DNA from 3 places in the Streptomyces sp. NBC_00448 genome. Region 3 is predicted to be linked to each of the others. Evidence: riboswitches for the same ligand, from Rfam matches in the RefSeq annotation. Region 3 holds a riboswitch; each other region holds the start of a gene.

Region 1 (5,424 bases), 5.3 Mb from region 3:
GGGCCCACCGGGCTGACCGCGCTGCCGTGGGTGGGGCACCGGGTGCGGCGCTGGGAGCCGGAGCCGCTCAGATGGGCGGCGGTGCGCGGGATCTACGCGGCCTACCGTGGTGCGGACCGGCGCGAGGCGCGGGGGCGCAGCGCCGCCACGGACCCGGTGGCGCGCTGGGCGGACCGGCTGTCCGGGCACTGATCGAGGCTCGCTTCGCTGCGGTAAGGGATCGCAGGACGAGCTGGGGTGAAGCTGTGCGTATCTGCGCCGACCTCTTCCCGATCCCCCTCCGTTCACCGATGATTCATGTCGGCACCGCGAGTCCGCCGCGAGTTCACCTTCCGTTCATGAATGATCCGTACGTTCGCCTCGCCCCTGCCCGACCGAACGATTGCTGGGCCCATGGAACACATCACGCTCCTGATCGGACTCGTGATCGCCACCGCTCTCGTCTTCGACTTCACCAACGGCTTCCACGACACCGCCAACGCGATGGCCACCACCATCTCGACCGGTGCGCTCGGCCCCCGCGTCGCGGTGGGAATGTCAGCCGTACTCAACCTGGTCGGCGCCTTCCTGTCGGTGGAGGTCGCCAAGACGATCTCCGGCGGGATCGTCGACGAGTCGGCCGGAATCAGACCCGCGATGATCTTCGCCGCGCTGGTCGGCGCGATCGTGTGGAACCTGGTGACCTGGCTGGCCGGGCTCCCCTCCAGCTCCTCGCACGCCCTCTTCGGCGGACTGATCGGCGCCACCCTCGTCTCGGTCGGCGCCCACGGCGTCAATGGTGACGCGGTCGTCACCAAGGTGATCATCCCGGCGGTCGCCGCGCCCGTCGTGGCCGGACTCGCCTCGATGCTCGCCACCCGGCTCACCTACCGGCTCGGCCGTAACGCCGATCCCGCAGCCACCTCGCGCGGCTACCGGGCCGGGCAGATCGCCTCCGCCGGGCTCGTCTCGCTCGCGCACGGCACCAACGACGCCCAGAAGACCATGGGCGTCATCACCCTCACGCTCATCGCCGGCGGCTCGCTGGCCCCCGGCTCCAACCCGCCGCTGTGGGTCATCTGCTCCGCCGGCACCGCCATAGCGCTCGGCACCTACATCGGCGGCTGGCGGATCATCCGCACCGTCGGCCGCGGCATCACCGACATCCAGCCGCAGCAGGGTTTCGCGGCGCAGACCGGCGCCGCGGCGACCATCCTCGCCTCCTCCCACCTCGGCTTCGCGCTGTCCACCACCCAGGTCTGCACCGGGTCGGTACTGGGCGCCGGGCTCGGCCGCACCGGGGCGGTGGTCCGCTGGGGCACCGCCGGGCGGATGGTCGCCGCCTGGGGGCTGACCCTGCCGGCGGCCGGCCTGGTCGCGGGCGGCGCCGCCTACCTCGCCGACCGCGGCACCTGGGGTGTCACCACGGTCGGGGTGCTCGGCCTCGCGGTGTGCGTGGTGGTCCGTACGGCGGCCCGCCGCAAGCCGGTCACGCACGCGAACGTCAACGAGCCCGTGGGTGCGGTGGCCACGACGCAGGAGGCTGCGGCCGCGGAGGCGCCCGCCCCCATATCCGCCCCGGCCGTACCGGCCGTCCAGATCGTCCCGGTGACCGTCGCCGACACCACGGCGGCTCCCGCCGTTCCCGCGCCTCCCGCGCACACCCCCTCCCCCGACGTGCCGCCCGCCGGCCCGGTGATCCCCGCCGTCGTGCCGCCTGCCGCCTCCACTCCCACCACGGTCTGAAAGGGCACGTCATGAGCATCGACTGGCACGCGCTCGGCACGGTCTTCGCCGTCACCCTCCTGTCCACGGTCGGCCTCGTGGGCGTCTTCACGCTCGGGATCGTCGGGTTGTCCCGGCGGGGCGGTACCGGCGGCACCGCGGTGCTCACCCGCACCGGTGCGTATGTCTGTTTCGCCGCATGTGCTGCCGCCGTCGCCTACGGAATCCACCTCATCGCCGGGTAGCCCTGCGGGGGGCCGCGCCCTACGTGAGTGCGGCTCCCTCCCCTGGCGCCCCCAGGCCCTGCCCCTTGCGGTCGACGTTCATCTCGCGGTCCACGGTGGCTTGTCGCGCAGTTCCCCGCGCCCCTTCGGGGACGCGCAGGCCGGTGGCCTGCTGCTCGCGGAGTTCTCCGCCCAGAGCCTCGCCTGGGTTTGTGGCGCTCTTTTCGCGGAGGAAGCCGCAGCTACCCAAGGGCCGCGTGGGGGTACCTCCCAGCCGAAGCTCTGGGGGAGAACGGCGCGGGCAGCCCGCCACCGGGAGGTGGTCCCTGAATCCGCAGGCAGGGGCACTCGGGGGGTCGGTTGACGGGCTTTCCGCGGGCGTGGTGAACTGCCGGGAGCCATACGGCGGCAGGAGAGGAAGTCGGTGCGAATCCGACGCGGTCCCGCCACTGTCACCGGGGAGTGCACTCCCGACCCTGTAGGTCACGGCCGGTTCGCCCGGCTGGAAGGCCCGGGAGTGCGTAGATCCGGGAGCCAGGAGACTCTCACCGCCGGTCACGTCGAGCCAGGGCGCGGACCCTGAGTGAGGACTTCGCGATGCCCTGCACGCAGGCCGCCGGCCGTTCGGCCGCCGAGACGACCCGGACATGACCCGTGCCGACCGCGCCTTCGCATACGGCGCCACGCTCGGCTTCCTCGGCGACCTCCTGATCGGCGACCCGCGCCGCGGCCACCCGGTGGCCGGGTTCGGGCGGGCCGCGGGGGCCCTGGAGAAGCGGCTGTGGCGCGACGACCGAGGCACCGGAACCGCGTACGCGGCGCTGTGCGTCGGCGGCGCCGTGGCCGCCGCCGCGCTGACGGAGCGGGCGGTGCGCGGCCGCCCTGCGCTGTCCGTAGCGCTGACCGCCGCCACCACCTGGTCCGTACTCGGCGGCACCTCGCTCGCACGGGAGGCCCGCACCATCGGCGCGGCGCTGGAGGCGGGGGACGTGGCCGCCGCCCGCGCCCGGCTGCCGCACCTGTGCGGGCGGGACCCGGCCGCGCTGGACGCCGACGCGATCGCCCGCGCGGTCGTGGAGTCGGTCGCGGAGAACACCTCGGACGCGGTGGTCGGCGCGCTCGTGTGGGGCGGCCTGGCCGGTGTGCCCGGGCTGGTCGGCTTCCGCGCCGCCAACACCCTGGACGCGATGGTCGGCCACCGCTCCCCGCGCCACCTGCGGTTCGGGTGGGCCGCCGCGCGGCTGGACGACGCCGTCGGCTACCCGGGCGCCCGGCTCACCGCCGGGCTCGCCGCGCTGGCCGGACCGTATCCGCGGACCGCACTGGCCACCGCGAGGCGCGACGGGCCGCGCCACCCCTCGCCCAACGCGGGCCCGGTCGAGGCCGCATTCGCGGGGGCGCTGCGGCTGCGGCTGGGCGGCACCCTGTCGTACGGCGGCCGCACCGAGCACCGCCCGGTGCTGGGCGCCGGGTTCCGCCCGCCCGCGCCGGCCGACATCCGGCGCGCGGTCCGGCTGTCCCGCCGGGTCGGCGCGCTGGCGCTGGGCGCGTCGGTGCTGCTGTCGGCGGCACGCGGAGCGCGCCGGGCGGCGCCCGCGGCCACGACCGAGGGAGGCACGGCGTGAAGGGGTTGCTGGTCGCCGGGACCGGCTCGGACACCGGCAAGAGCGTGGTGACCGCCGGGATCTGCCGGTGGCTGACCCGGCAGGGCCTGCGGGTCGCGCCGTTCAAGGGCCAGAACATGTCGCTCAACTCGTACGTCACCCGGGAGGGCGCCGAGATCGGCCGGGCGCAGGCGATGCAGGCGCAGGCCGCCCGGGTGGAGCCGTCGGCGCTGATGAACCCGGTGCTGCTCAAGCCCGGCGGCGAACACAGCAGCCAGGTGGTGGTGCTGGGCAAGCCGGTCGGCGAGCTGAGCGCCCGCGGCTACCACGGCGGCCGGCAGGCCGAGTTGCTGGGCACCGTGGTGGAGTGCCTGGAGGAGCTGGGCCGCGGCCATGACGCCGTGATCTGCGAGGGCGCGGGCAGCCCCGCCGAGATCAACCTGCGCCGCACCGACATCGTCAACATGGCCGTGGCCAGGAGCGCCGGGCTGCCGGTGATGGTGGTCGGCGACATCGACCGCGGCGGCGTCTTCGCGTCGTTCTACGGCACGACGGCGCTGCTCGCGCCGGAGGACCAGCGACTGGTCGCGGGGTACCTGGTGAACAAGTTCCGCGGCGACGTGTCCCTGCTCCAGCCGGGCCTGGACATGCTGCGCGGCCTCACCGGCCGCCCCACCCTCGGCGTGCTCCCCTTCGCCCACGGCCTGGGCATCGACGAGGAGGACGGGCTGCGGGTGTCGCTGCGCGGAGCCGTGCGCGAGTCCGCGGTCGAAGCGCCGTACGGCGACGAGGTGTTGCGGGTGGCGGTGGCCGCGCTTCCACTGATGTCGAACTTCACCGACCTCGACGCGCTCGCCGCCGAGCCCGGTGTGGTGGTGCGGTTCGTGGATCGCCCGGACGAACTCGCCGACGCCGACCTGGTGGTGCTGCCCGGCACCCGCGGCACCGTCCGCGCGCTGGCCTGGCTGCGCGAACGGGGCCTGGCCGACGCGGTCCGCCGGCGTGCCGCCGAGGGCCGCCCCGTGCTCGGCGTCTGCGGCGGCTTCCAACTCCTCGCCGAACGCATCGAGGACGACGTGGAGTCGAAGGCCGGTACGGTCGCGGGCCTCGGCCTGCTGCCGGCCCGGGTCCGCTTCGCCCGCGAGAAGACCCTCGCCCGCCCGGAGGGCACGCAGTACGGCGAGCCGGTGCGCGGCTACGAGATCCACCACGGGGTGGCCGAACTCCTGGGCGGCGACGAGCCGTTCCTCGACGGCTGCCGGGTCGGCGCGGTGTGGGGCACGCACTGGCACGGCTCGCTGGAGAGCGACGGCTTCCGGCGGGCGTTCCTCACGCGGGTGGCCGCGGCGGCCGGGCGGCGGTTCGTGCCGGCCCCGGACACCCGCTTCGAGGCGCTGCGGGAAGGCCAGTTGGAGCGGTTGGCCGATCTGATCGAGGAGCACGCCGACACCGGCGCGCTGCTGCGGCTGATCGAGCAGGGCCCGCCGGACGGCCTGCCGTTCCTGCCGCCGGGGGCGCCGTGACCGCGTTCACCCCCGCCCACGCGTCACAGCAGGGTGGGTGCGAGCCCACCTCCGACCGATCGAACGTCTTCTCACTCGAAGGAGTGACCACTTCATGAGCATTCCCTATCCGTTCTCGGCGATCGTCGGCCAGGAGGATCTACGGTTGGGGCTGCTGCTCAACGCGATCAACCCATCAGTGGGTGGCATCCTCGTCCGAGGCGAGAAGGGGACGGCCAAAACCACGACCGTCCGCGCGCTCGCCTCGCTGCTGCCCGATCTCGCGGTGGTTCCCGGCTGCCGGTTCAGCTGCGCCCCCGCCGCCCCGGACCCGGACTGCCCGGACGGGCCGCACCCGGTGGACGAGGAAGGGGTACAGCGCCCCGCGCG
Region 2 (5,424 bases), 5.5 Mb from region 3:
CCCGCGCGCATCCTCGACCGCGCCCATCCGCCTTTGGCTGGAGGTCATTTCAGGGCGGCGCGGATGGTCTCGCGCAGCCAGCGCTGGGCCGGGTCGGAGTCGAGGCGGGCGTGCCAGAGGAGCCGTACGTCGAGTTCGGGCAGGTCCGCGGGGAGCGGAAACCAGCGGATACCGAGGGCCCGGCCGTACTGCTCGGCGAGGCGTTGCGGGACGAGTCCGACGTGGCCGCTCGACGCGACGAGCAGCGAGGCGACCGCGAAGGTGGGCACGACGGCGGCCACGTGCCGGCGCAGTCCTGCGGCGTCGAGCGCGTCGTCGAGCGGCCCGCGGGTGCGCCCCCGGCGGGAGGCCGAGACGTGGGGATGCCGGCACAACTGCGCGAGCGTAGGACGGCGGTTGCGGCCCAGCGGGCTGTCGGCGCGGACGATGCCGACCAGCCGTTCGCGGTAGAGCACGGCCCCGCGGATGTCGGGGGCCGCCACGTCGCCGACGCCGATGTCCAGGTCGACCGAGCCGTCACGGAGGGCCTCGACGCTCTCGCTGCCCTCGCCGACGAAGCGCAGGATCACACCGGGGGCGACCGCGGACGTGGCGTCGACCACCGCGGCCGCGAGGGTCGCGGCCACGCCGTCGTTGATCCGGATCGTGAAGGTGCGTTCGAGCTCGGCGATCGGGACCTCGCGGTCGCCACTGATCAGCGCCGACGCCTCGTCGAGCAGCGACCGCACCCGCGGCGCGGTACGCAGTGCGAAGGGGGTCGGCGCCATCCCCCGGCCGGCCCGCACCAGGATCGGGTCGTCCATCGCCCGCCGCAGCCGGCCCAGCGCCCGGCTGGTCGCCGGGATGGACAGGTGCAGGCGTTCGGAGGCCGCGGTGACGCTGCCCTCCTGGAGCAGCGCGTCGAACACGCGCAGCAGGTTCAGATCGAGCCGCTCGGACATGGTTTGCATCCTACGCAACCTCCTATTGTGAAAGTTGCGTGGCACGGAGGGCGTCCGGGTGGTCCGGGGCGACCTCGACGACCTGGACGGCATCCGTGCCGCGGCCTCCGCGGCCGAGGCCGTCGTCCACCTCGCCAACAAGCACGACTTCGCCGACCAGGCGGGCACCAACAAGACCGAGCGCGGCACCGTACAGGCCATAGCCGACGCCCTCGCCGGCACCGGCCGGCTTTTCGTCCTCGCCTCCGGCCTGGCCTTCCTCACCCCGGGCCGGGTCGCGACCGAGCAGGACAGATCGCCGTTCCACGGCGTCGACTCCCTGCGCGGCGGCAGCGAGAACCTCGCGCTGGAGTACGCGGACCGCGGGGTCGGCACGGTCGTCGCCCGGTTCGCCCCCACCGTGCACGGCGCCGGCGACCCCGGCTTCCTGGCCGCGCTCGTGGCCACCGCGCGGGCCAAGGGCGTCTCTGCCTACATCGGCGACGGCACCCACCGCTGGGCGGCGGTCCACCACGGCGACGCGGCCCGCGTCGTACGGCTCGCCCTCGACCGGCAGGTGCCGGCCGGCACCACCCTGCACGCCGCCGCCGAGACCGGCATCCCGACCCGGCGGATCGCCGAAGCCGTCGGACGGTGCCTGGGCCTGCCCGTCGCCTCCGTCCCGGCCGGCGAAGCGGCCGAGCACTTCGGCTGGCTCACCAAGTTCTACGGAACGGACATGGCCGCGGGCAGCGACGTCACGCGGACGCTGCTCGGCTGGACGCCCGACGGCCCCACCCTGATCGAGGACCTCGACAGCGGCTGCTACTACCGCTGACCGGCCGTCATATCCGTGACCCCCACCCGCCCGCGGTCTCCTGGCCGCGGGCGGCCGGCGTCCGTCCCCGGGCCGTCCCGGGCCCGAACTCCCGCTGGGGCCAGGCGCTTTCACCGCCGAGGTCTGTCACCACTCCGAGTGTTGTCATGTTCACGCCATTGCGCCATCCGGTAACAGCCGGGGCCTTCCACGCCACCCGCCCCCGGCGCCAGCATCACTACACCGGCCTGGTCGGCCAGCCTCCCCCACAACCAGACGGGCCACGGACGGCAGGCCGACTCCCCCCACCACCCTCGCAACTCCCACACCTTTGGAGTTCACCGGATGCACAAGTTCCGCACCGCAGCCCCCACCAGGGCCGCCGCCGCCGCGCTGCTCGCCCTGTCCTGCGCCTCCCTCGCCGGTCCCGCCGGCGCCGCCGCCCCCAGCGTCGAGTTCGGCGCCCACCACTTCGCCCAGCCGCTGCACGGCTTCTCCGGCGACAGCAACTGGGGCGGCTACATCGCCCAGGGCTCGTTCACCAGCATCTCCGGCTCGTGGACGATGCCCCAGGTCACCTGCAACTCCTCGAACGACCTGTACGCGCCGTGGATAGGCATCGACGGCTACGGCTCGCAGACCGTCGAGCAGACCGGCGTCCAGGTGGACTGCTCCAGCGGCGGCCCCGAGTACTCGGGCTGGTACGAGATGTACCCGGCCTCGCCCGTGTACTACAACGAACCGGTGGACGCCGGCGACGTGTTCACCGCCAGCGTGGTCGACAACGGCGGCGGCTCCTACAGCCTGAAGCTGGCCGACACCACCAAGGGCTGGTCGAAGACCACGCAGTCCTCGCTCAACGCGTCCGACGCGAGCGCGGAGGCCGTGATCGAGTCGCCCACCGGCAGCTACCCGTCCTTCAACGAGCAGGACTTCAGCGGCATCACCGTCGACGGCCAGTCGTTCGACGCCTACAACCCGCAGGCCATCGACAGCGGCCCGTACACCGAGACCGCCCTCAACGGCGGGTCGTTCTCGATCATCCCGGGCTGACGTCTCGTCAGTTCTCCTCGGGGCCGGACGCGTTCGCTCGCGTCCGGCCCCGACGCGTCTGCGGCGGGCGGGATGAGCGCGGGGCGACGTCCAGCGGGGTGTGCACCGCGTCCGTCTACGCGTCCGGCCCGGACAGCGGCCGGACGTTCGGCATGGCGCGGCGCTTGTCGACCAGGGCGTCGCGGCGGCCGAAGGCCCGGGCGGGGTGGTTGGCCGCTTGCCGCCGTACCGGCGGGGTCGGACAGGTCCAGGCCCAGGGCGAGTCCCGCGTGTCCGTCGCTCCGTGGTTCGGCCGCGGGCCGTTCCGCCGCGTCGCGGCCGCGGGCGGTGAGTACGACGTGGTGACCCTGGGCGTCGAGCTCGCGGGCGACGGCGAAGCCGGGTCGCGCCGGACGGGCGGTTTCCGGTGCGGGCACCGGGCCCCGGCGCGTCGAGGCCACCGCCGGGCCGATGCCCGACCGCCCGTCCCGCTGACCTGGGACCCTCCGGCTGGTCGGGCGGGTTGTCGCGTTTGGTAGCGTGCGCTTGCCGTGGTGCACGGGAAACCGGTGGAGAAGCCGGTGCGGCCCTCGCCACTGTAGCCGCGGAGTTGCGCGGCCCTCGCCGACCGTGCAGACGGTCGGGGCCACTGGGCGGGACCGAGACGGGTCGCCTGGGAAGGCCGGCCGCGGAGCGTTGACGCGGAAGCCAGGAGACCGGCCACGGCGCGACATCTTCCACGAGGGTTTGGAGAACACGTGCCGACCAGCGCGCTGCACCCGTTCCACCGCATCGATCAGCTCATACGCCGGCGGGCGCGCCCGAGACCCGACCGCGCCCCGCGCCCGCGCCGGGCCCGCGCCGCCCGACTCGCCGCCTCCACCACGGCCCTGCTCGCCCTCGGCGCCCTGGGCGCCTGCACGGGAGCCCCCGCCGCGAAGGGCCCCGCCACCTCCACCGGGTCCGGCCACCCCGCCGCGGTGACCGTGCGCAGCTGCGGCGCCACCACGGCCGTGTCCACACCCCCGAAGCGCCTGGTCACCCTCAACGAGGGCGCCACCGAGGTCGCGCTGGCCCTGGGCCTCCAGACGCGGATGGCGGGCACCGCCTACCTCGACGACACGATCCCGGCCCAGTGGAAAGCGGCCTACGACTCCGTTCCGGTGCTCAGCAAGGAGTACCCGACCAAGGAGAAGCTGCTCGCGGCACACCCCGACTTCCTCTACGCCTCCTACGCCAGCGCCTTCACCGACAAGGTCGCCGGCACCCGGGCCGAGCTGGATGCCGAGCACATCCCCTCCTACCTGTCGCCGTTCGGCTGCGCCGACAGCAAGCAGGTGCCGGCCGCGTCCTTCGCGGCGGTCTGGGGTGAACTCACGGACGTCGCCAAGGCCTTCGGGGTGACGGCGCGGGCCACCGCCATCGAGCAGCGGCAGAAGAAGACGCTGGCCGGCCTGGCCGCCCAGGGCGCGGGCAGGGGCCTGAACGTGCTCTGGTACGACTCCGACACCAAGACCCCCTTCGTCGGTGCCGGCCACGGCGGACCGCAGCTCATCCTCGACGCCGTCGGCGCGCACAACGTCTTCGGCTCGCTGCCGGGCGGCTGGCAGAGCGTCAGCTGGGAGAAGGTGGCCGCCGCGAACCCGGACGCGATCGTCCTCGCGGACGCCGGTTGGGACACCGCGAAGTCGAAGATCGCCTACCTGGAGCACGACCCCGTGCTCAGCCGGCTGACGGCCGTCCGCAAGCGGGCGTTCGTCGTCGTACCGTTCTCGGAGTCGACGCCGGGCGTGCTCCTGGCCGACGGCGCCTCCCAGGTCTCGGCCGGACTGGCCAAGCTGCACCCCGCGTCGTGACGGCGGCCGACCCGCCCACCGGCCGCCCGGCCGACCAGCCGACCGAACCGCTCACCGCGCGCCCGGCGGGACCGGGGCGCGCGGCGGTGGCCCTCGCCGTGGCCGCCGCCGCGCTGGTGGCGATGTGCCTGCTCGGCCTCGCCGTCGGCTCGGTGCACGAACCGCCGCGGGTGGTGGCCGATGTCGTGCTGCGCCGGCTGGGCATGGGCGACCACCACGTCACGCTGCTGGACGACCAGATCGTCTGGCAGTTGCGGCTGCCGCGCGTGGTCGGCGCCGCCGCCACCGGCGCCGGGCTCGCGGTCTGCGGCGCCGTCCTCCAGACGCTGACCGGCAACGACCTCGCCGATCCGTACCTGCTCGGCATCTCCGACGGTGCCGCGGTCGGCGCGGTCACGGTGCTGGTGCTGGGCGTCGGCGCCTCCGGCGCGGCGGCGGCGCTCGCGCTGCCGGCGGCCGCCTTCGCCGGCGCACTGCTCGCCGCCGCCGTGGTCATGGCCCTGGCCGGCGCGGGTTCGTGGGCGCTGCCGGGCAGCAGGACCGTCCTGGCCGGCATCGCGGTGGGGCAGATGTGCGCCGCCTACACCTCGTTCGTGGTGCTGGTGCTCGGGGACCGGGACGCCGCCCGCGGCGTCATGGAGTGGACGCTGGGCTCGGTGGCCGGGGTGCGCTGGCACACCGCGCTGTTCCTGGCCGCGGTCGCCGTCGCCGGCACGGCGTTCATGATCGCGGCGGCCCGGGACCTGGACGCGTTCGCCTTCGGGGAGACCGCGGCCCGCTCCTTCGGGGTCCCGGTGGA
Region 3 (5,424 bases):
CGGGCGGGTGGGCGGGTTGCGCGCGCTCGGCGGACGCCAGCCAGTCGTCGGTACCTGACAGCTGGGGCCGGGCCGCGTCGTAGCGGTAGCGGTCGACCACGACCCGGCGGGCGATGGACAGCAGCCAGGTGCGGGCGCAGGAGCGTCCCGCGAACCGGGGCAGGCTCGCCAGCGCCCGCAGATAGGTCTCCTGGGTGAGGTCGTCGGCTGACGAGGAGTCCGCGGTCAGGTAGGTGACGAAGCGCCGCACGTCGCCGCGGGTGGCCCGCACGAAGTGCTCGATCGCTTCCTTGTCGCCGCTGCCCGCGGCCAGGGCCCAGGCAGTCACCTGGGAGTCGTCGCGTGCGACCGGTGAGCGGTCGCCCCGGGGTTTCCGGGCAGGTGTCATCTTCTCGGGTCCTTCGCTCGTGCGGGACCGGCCGTGTCACGGCACGCGGTCCCGCCGACGGACAGCCCGCCACGTGTCCTCGACGCTGCTACGAGCGCGGGACGTAACACGCGGTGACGTATGCGCGAACACGCTTACGGAACAGGCGTGTTGCCCGGCGGGCCGACGGGATCAGAGTCCGGCACGCTCCGCGCGGCCTCGCGGCGCCCGAGGGCGAGGGAGACGACAGGGCATACCGGCGCTGCGCCCGTCGAGCCGGCCGAGCAGCCGGTCAGATGGCGGGCGCCTGTCAGATCTGGACGACGAGAGACGGCGGCCCACGCCGCACCACGGCATGCCGCAGAATCCCTTCCGCGGGCCGAAGCCGAGGGGGCCCGTCCGCACGAACGCCGGGCACAGGCGGCAGCACAACGCCGCACACCGCAAGGACGTACCGCAGCGGGGCAGCCAGCACCCACGCCAGCGAGCGGACCATCCGGTAGAGGGCGACCTCGCCCCGCCACATCCACAGGCCGCACACCAGCGCGACGGCGGCGTGCAGCATGAGCATCCCCAGGGACCACTCGTGCATGTCCATACCGCCGCCCGGTCCCACCGTGGACCCCATGGCACCGGAACCGGTGGCTGAACCCGCCATACCCGGCATGGATGCCATGGACGCCATACCGCCCATACCCGTGGCGGGCATCGCCGGGTCCGATACCGCCGTCGCCGAAGCGCCGACAACCAACTGCCCGAGCATGAAGACGCAGTGCAGCGCGAGTTGAGTGGCCACGCTACCGCCGAGGATGACCCGCGCACCACGCTGCTTCCCAGTGGCCCACCACGCCATGGCGGTGACTCCGGCGAACGCGTACAGCAGCGCCCACACCGGCACGCCGGTGCCGGACATCATCGCGTGCCCGAGCCCGCTCACCGCCGTGCACACGGCCGCGAACACGGCCGAGCGCAGGACGCGGAGAGTGGGCATGCGAGCCATACCGACATCGTGCCAGCAGGCCGGCCACATGACGCCACTGGGGCAAGCACCGCGCCGTCCGACAAATCCGTCGGCCCACGGCAGTCCAGCCGCCGGGCCTCCCACCCTTCCTGCGACCCCATTGCAATTGTCAGACGTGCGCATCTACGCTGACCCGGCCGTGGTGCTCGGGAAGTCGGTGTGACGCCGACGCGGCCCTCGCCACTGTGATCGGGAAGTCATCGTGCTCGTTCCGCCCCGGACGGGATGGACGCCACTGGCCGCTTCGGCGACCGGGAAGGCGGAGCACGACGGCGTCGGACCCGTAAGCCAGGAGACCGGCCACGGCACGCACGACGAACTGTCCACGAGGTGCTGGAGAGGCTGCCCCCGCCATGACGCTGCCCGAAAACCCGTCCCTGCCGGCCGGAACGCCCGTGGGGGCGGCCTCCCCCGGGCCCGTCGTCCGCCGCTTCGAACGCGCCGACTGGATACGCACCGGCGTCCTGTTGGCCGCTATCGTCCTCCTGCACGTCGTGGCCTTCGCCATCCTGGTGACGATGGTCGCGCCGCACCACTACACCGTCGGCAAGCAGGCGTTCGGCGTCGGCCTCGGCGTCACCGCCTACACCCTCGGCATGCGCCACGCGTTCGACGCGGACCACATCGCGGCGATCGACAACACCACCCGCAAGTTGATGGCCGACGGGCAGCGGCCGGTCTCAGTCGGCTTCTGGTTCGCCCTCGGCCACTCCAGCATCGTCATCGCCATGGCGAGCCTGATCGCGGGCGGCGCCAAGATCGCCGGCACCCTCTTGAACGAGAACTCCGACGCCCACATCACCCTCGGTGTCATCGGCACCAGCGTGTCGGGGACCTTCCTCTACCTCATCGCCGCCCTCAACCTTGTCGCCCTGGTCGGCATCTACCGCGTCTTCAAGGAGATGCGCGCCGGCAACTTCGACGAGCACGAACTCGAGAAGCACCTGGACAACCGGGGCTTCATGAACCGCCTGCTCGGCCGCCTCACCAAGTCGGTCCGCCACCCCGGCCAGATGTACCCGATCGGCGTGCTGTTCGGCCTCGGCTTCGACACCGCCACCGAGGTCGCCCTCATGGTCATGGCCGGCTCCGGAGCCGCCGCCGGCCTGCCCTGGTACGCGGTCCTCTGCCTGCCGCTGCTGTTCGCCGCCGGCATGAGCCTGTTCGACACCCTCGACGGCACCTTCATGAACTTCGCCTACCACTGGGCGTTCTCCAATCCGGTCCGCAAGGTCTACTACAACCTCACCATCACCGGCCTGTCCATCGCCGTCGCCTTCGTCATCGGCACCATCGAACTCGTCGGCGTCCTCCACGACAACGCCGGCTTCAAGAACTCCCTCACCGACTGGATCGCCGCCATCAACCTCGACAACGTGGGCTACATCATCGTCGGCCTCTTCGTCGTCGTCTGGGGCTGTGCCCTGACCTACTGGCGACTGGCGAAGGTCGAACACCGCTGGGGAGGAGCGGCGCGTGGCGGCGCCGGAGGAGCCGGCACGGCACCTTGATCACACCCGCCCACCGTCCTCAAAGACGACGAGCTCGCCCTGTTCCCTGGCCGCGCCCACGGCGAGCCGAGGCAACCGCCGTCAATTGCTGCTGGCCATTGAAGCGCACGACAATCCCTCGGACAGGACGGCCCTCGTTCCGATGGTGAAGAAGACCCAGCACAATCACCAGGCCGCACGACTCCCCGGCGACATCCAACTCTGGCTCGCCGACAGCGGGTACGCTTCTGCCGCGTCCTTCGAGGCCCTCGCCAACCTCCCGCTACTGGTCTCGGTCACCAGCGATGCCGACCAGGCAGGATTTCCCGCGAAACGTCAGCAGGCCCCTGCCGGCCAGCAGGACATGGCGGCCCGCCTCGCCACCCCCACAGGACGGGCCCAGTACCGTCAACGCAGTGCCCTGGTCGAGCCGGGATTCGCCCAGATCTTCCAACGCTTCGGACGACACCTCAACTACCGCGGCCGCCAGGCGGTGGACGCCGAGATCAAGCTCCTCGGCACGGTGCACAACCTCAACAAGCTCATCAATCACACGCCCAAGAAGCACTCTTGACCTTCACCGGGCAGGAGCCGTGCGACAGCCTCGCTGTCGTCGCGCGGATGTTGCGAAACCCTCGCCGCACCCGGGCGGGCGTCAACTTGTGTGGAGGTAGTGGGCGTTCCCATGGGCGGCGCAGGTCCGTCGCGGCTGGTCGGGCGAGCCATAGCTGGGTGTGTGCGGCGATGATCAACATCGTCCACAGGTCCGCGCTGGTCGGGTCCCGGAGCTTGGGCACGGTCCAGCCCAGTGTCTGCTTCATCAGGCGGAAGGTGTGTTCCAGGTCGAATCTGCGCAGGTAGGACCGCCACAGTTGGTCGACGTGGGAGGGGGCGGCCCCGGGGCGTGAGGACCACAGCCACACCGGGTCGGGATCCCGTCCGCCGGGCAGGTGCTCGACGGTGAGGCGGATCACGAGGCCGTGCAGGACGGGGAGTTCGACGTTCTGGTCGGTGATCCAGGCCGAGCGGCGGGTGAGCCGGGGGTGGAGCCGGTCCCATGCCCGGGCGGTCGCGGTGCCGTAGCGGGTGGTGTCGGTTCGGGTCTCGGTCTGCGGGTCTCCCCAGGTGGTGGGTCTGGCCAGGGCGAACGGGGCGCCGTGCATGCGCGGGCGGCCCGGCCGGGGGGCCGCGTTGTGCGGGCGGCCCGGCCGGGGGGCCGCGTTGTGCGGGGCGGGGTCACGGGCCAGGACGCGGTCCGAGCGGAGCCTGCCGCATACCTCCACGGGCAGATCGGCGAGCAGGAAGGCCAGACGGGCCAGGTCGTAGCCGGCGTCAGCGACGACCAGCAGCTCGGGGTCGCCCTCGATCCAGTGTCCCGCCGTGATCAATTGCTCGACGACGTCGCGTAGTTGGGCGGCGGTGACGGCTGCGGCGTCGTCAGCCGGGCCCAGCCGGGCCGCCTCCAGCAGCCGGCACCAGGAGGTGCGGCCGGACTCCAGAGCTGCGACGAAGGAGTAGGGCCAGCCGGGGATGAACTGGTCCTTGCCGCGGCCGCGTCCGTAGACGTGGCAGAACAGCCGGTCGGGGCTGGTCTCGGCATCGGGGCGCAACCACGTGGAGACGTCCACGGCCAGCACGATCCGCCCGTCAACCGCACGCGGCACGGGCAGCGAGGCCAGCAAGCTCCGCAGCCGTGCCGGCTCGGCCCAGCCGGCGTTCAGCGCCTGGTAGAGGGCACCGTGCCCGCGCCGGTGCTCGGCCTCCAGACTCAGGTCGACCAGAGTCTGCACGGGTCCGTCCTTGCACAAGACCGCGTCGGTGAGCTCGAAGAGCGCGTCTGCACGGGCGTACAGACACTCGTAGAACTCGACCCGAAAGCGGGACAAGACACCCAACGCATCACCAGCGGACCCCGGGACAGGCAGACTCATACGCAGTGGCCGTTCTCTCGTGCTTCGTGACTCGACATCTCGAAGCGTGGAGAACGGCCGTCTCGGCTGTCCCGGGAAGAACCGCAGATCAGCAGGTCGAGTGAAGCCCGAGGTTAAAGATCAAGCTGACGTCAGTGCCTGAACAGAGTGCTGGTCAGGCTGCTGGCGCGAGGGTGACGTCGTGGCCGAGGGACTTGAGCTGGCGACCAGGTCGCGGGTCCGGCGGGTGGGGTCGGCTTTCAAGCGGCGGCAGACCGACGGTGCGGAGGGGACTGCGCTCGGAAGAGAAGATCTTGAGGTTCGCGCGATGAGTTCCGAAAGGGACGCCGGTATGTACTCACGGGCCCCTTCGGTCCCGACCAAGTGCAATGACTGGAGAGAACGATGTCCGACAACCGCGCGAACGACACGGCCGCGATCACTGCCGTCCTTGAGAGCCTCTACAAAGCGTGGGACGCCGGCGACGCCGACGCCTTCGTCGCCGACTACACGCAGGAGGCCACCGCGATCATGCCCGGCTCCTACCGCGCCTCCCGCGAGGAGGTTCGGCAGGGCATGGCGGCGGGGTTCGCCTCCTTCCTGAAGGGCACCACGACGACCAACCGGCAACTGGGG

What was found. Region 3 has a riboswitch for cobalamin ahead of OG370_RS32705 (HoxN/HupN/NixA family nickel/cobalt transporter). Riboswitches for the same ligand answer to the same signal wherever they lie in the genome.
Region 1: another riboswitch for cobalamin. It lies ahead of OG370_RS09780 (cobalamin biosynthesis protein); the one in region 3 lies ahead of OG370_RS32705 (HoxN/HupN/NixA family nickel/cobalt transporter).
Region 2: another riboswitch for cobalamin. It lies ahead of OG370_RS08740 (ABC transporter substrate-binding protein); the one in region 3 lies ahead of OG370_RS32705 (HoxN/HupN/NixA family nickel/cobalt transporter).

What each region holds. Positions count from the first base shown of each region.
Region 1 covers NZ_CP107913.1:2,283,728-2,289,151, forward strand. The annotation lists gene OG370_RS09765 (NAD(P)/FAD-dependent oxidoreductase) at 1-192, shown strand, start outside; gene OG370_RS09770 (inorganic phosphate transporter) at 394-1,725, shown strand; gene OG370_RS09775 (hypothetical protein) at 1,737-1,949, shown strand; cobalamin riboswitch at 2,343-2,473, shown strand; gene OG370_RS09780 (cobalamin biosynthesis protein) at 2,576-3,553, shown strand; gene OG370_RS09785 (cobyric acid synthase) at 3,550-5,055, shown strand; gene OG370_RS09790 (putative cobaltochelatase) at 5,150-5,424, shown strand, end outside.
Region 2 covers NZ_CP107913.1:2,062,147-2,067,570, forward strand. The annotation lists gene OG370_RS08725 (LysR family transcriptional regulator) at 45-941, opposite strand; gene OG370_RS08730 (NAD-dependent epimerase/dehydratase family protein) at 976-1,758, shown strand; gene OG370_RS08735 (G1 family glutamic endopeptidase) at 2,083-2,790, shown strand; cobalamin riboswitch at 3,305-3,508, shown strand; gene OG370_RS08740 (ABC transporter substrate-binding protein) at 3,528-4,625, shown strand; gene OG370_RS08745 (FecCD family ABC transporter permease) at 4,622-5,424, shown strand, end outside.
Region 3 covers NZ_CP107913.1:7,597,564-7,602,987, reverse strand. The annotation lists gene OG370_RS32715 (sigma-70 family RNA polymerase sigma factor) at 1-388, opposite strand, end outside; gene OG370_RS32710 (hypothetical protein) at 678-1,367, opposite strand; cobalamin riboswitch at 1,512-1,707, shown strand; gene OG370_RS32705 (HoxN/HupN/NixA family nickel/cobalt transporter) at 1,742-2,899, shown strand; gene OG370_RS32700 (transposase) at 2,865-3,452, shown strand; partial or broken gene OG370_RS32695 (NF041680 family putative transposase) at 3,451-4,809, opposite strand; gene OG370_RS32690 (SgcJ/EcaC family oxidoreductase) at 5,194-5,424, shown strand, end outside.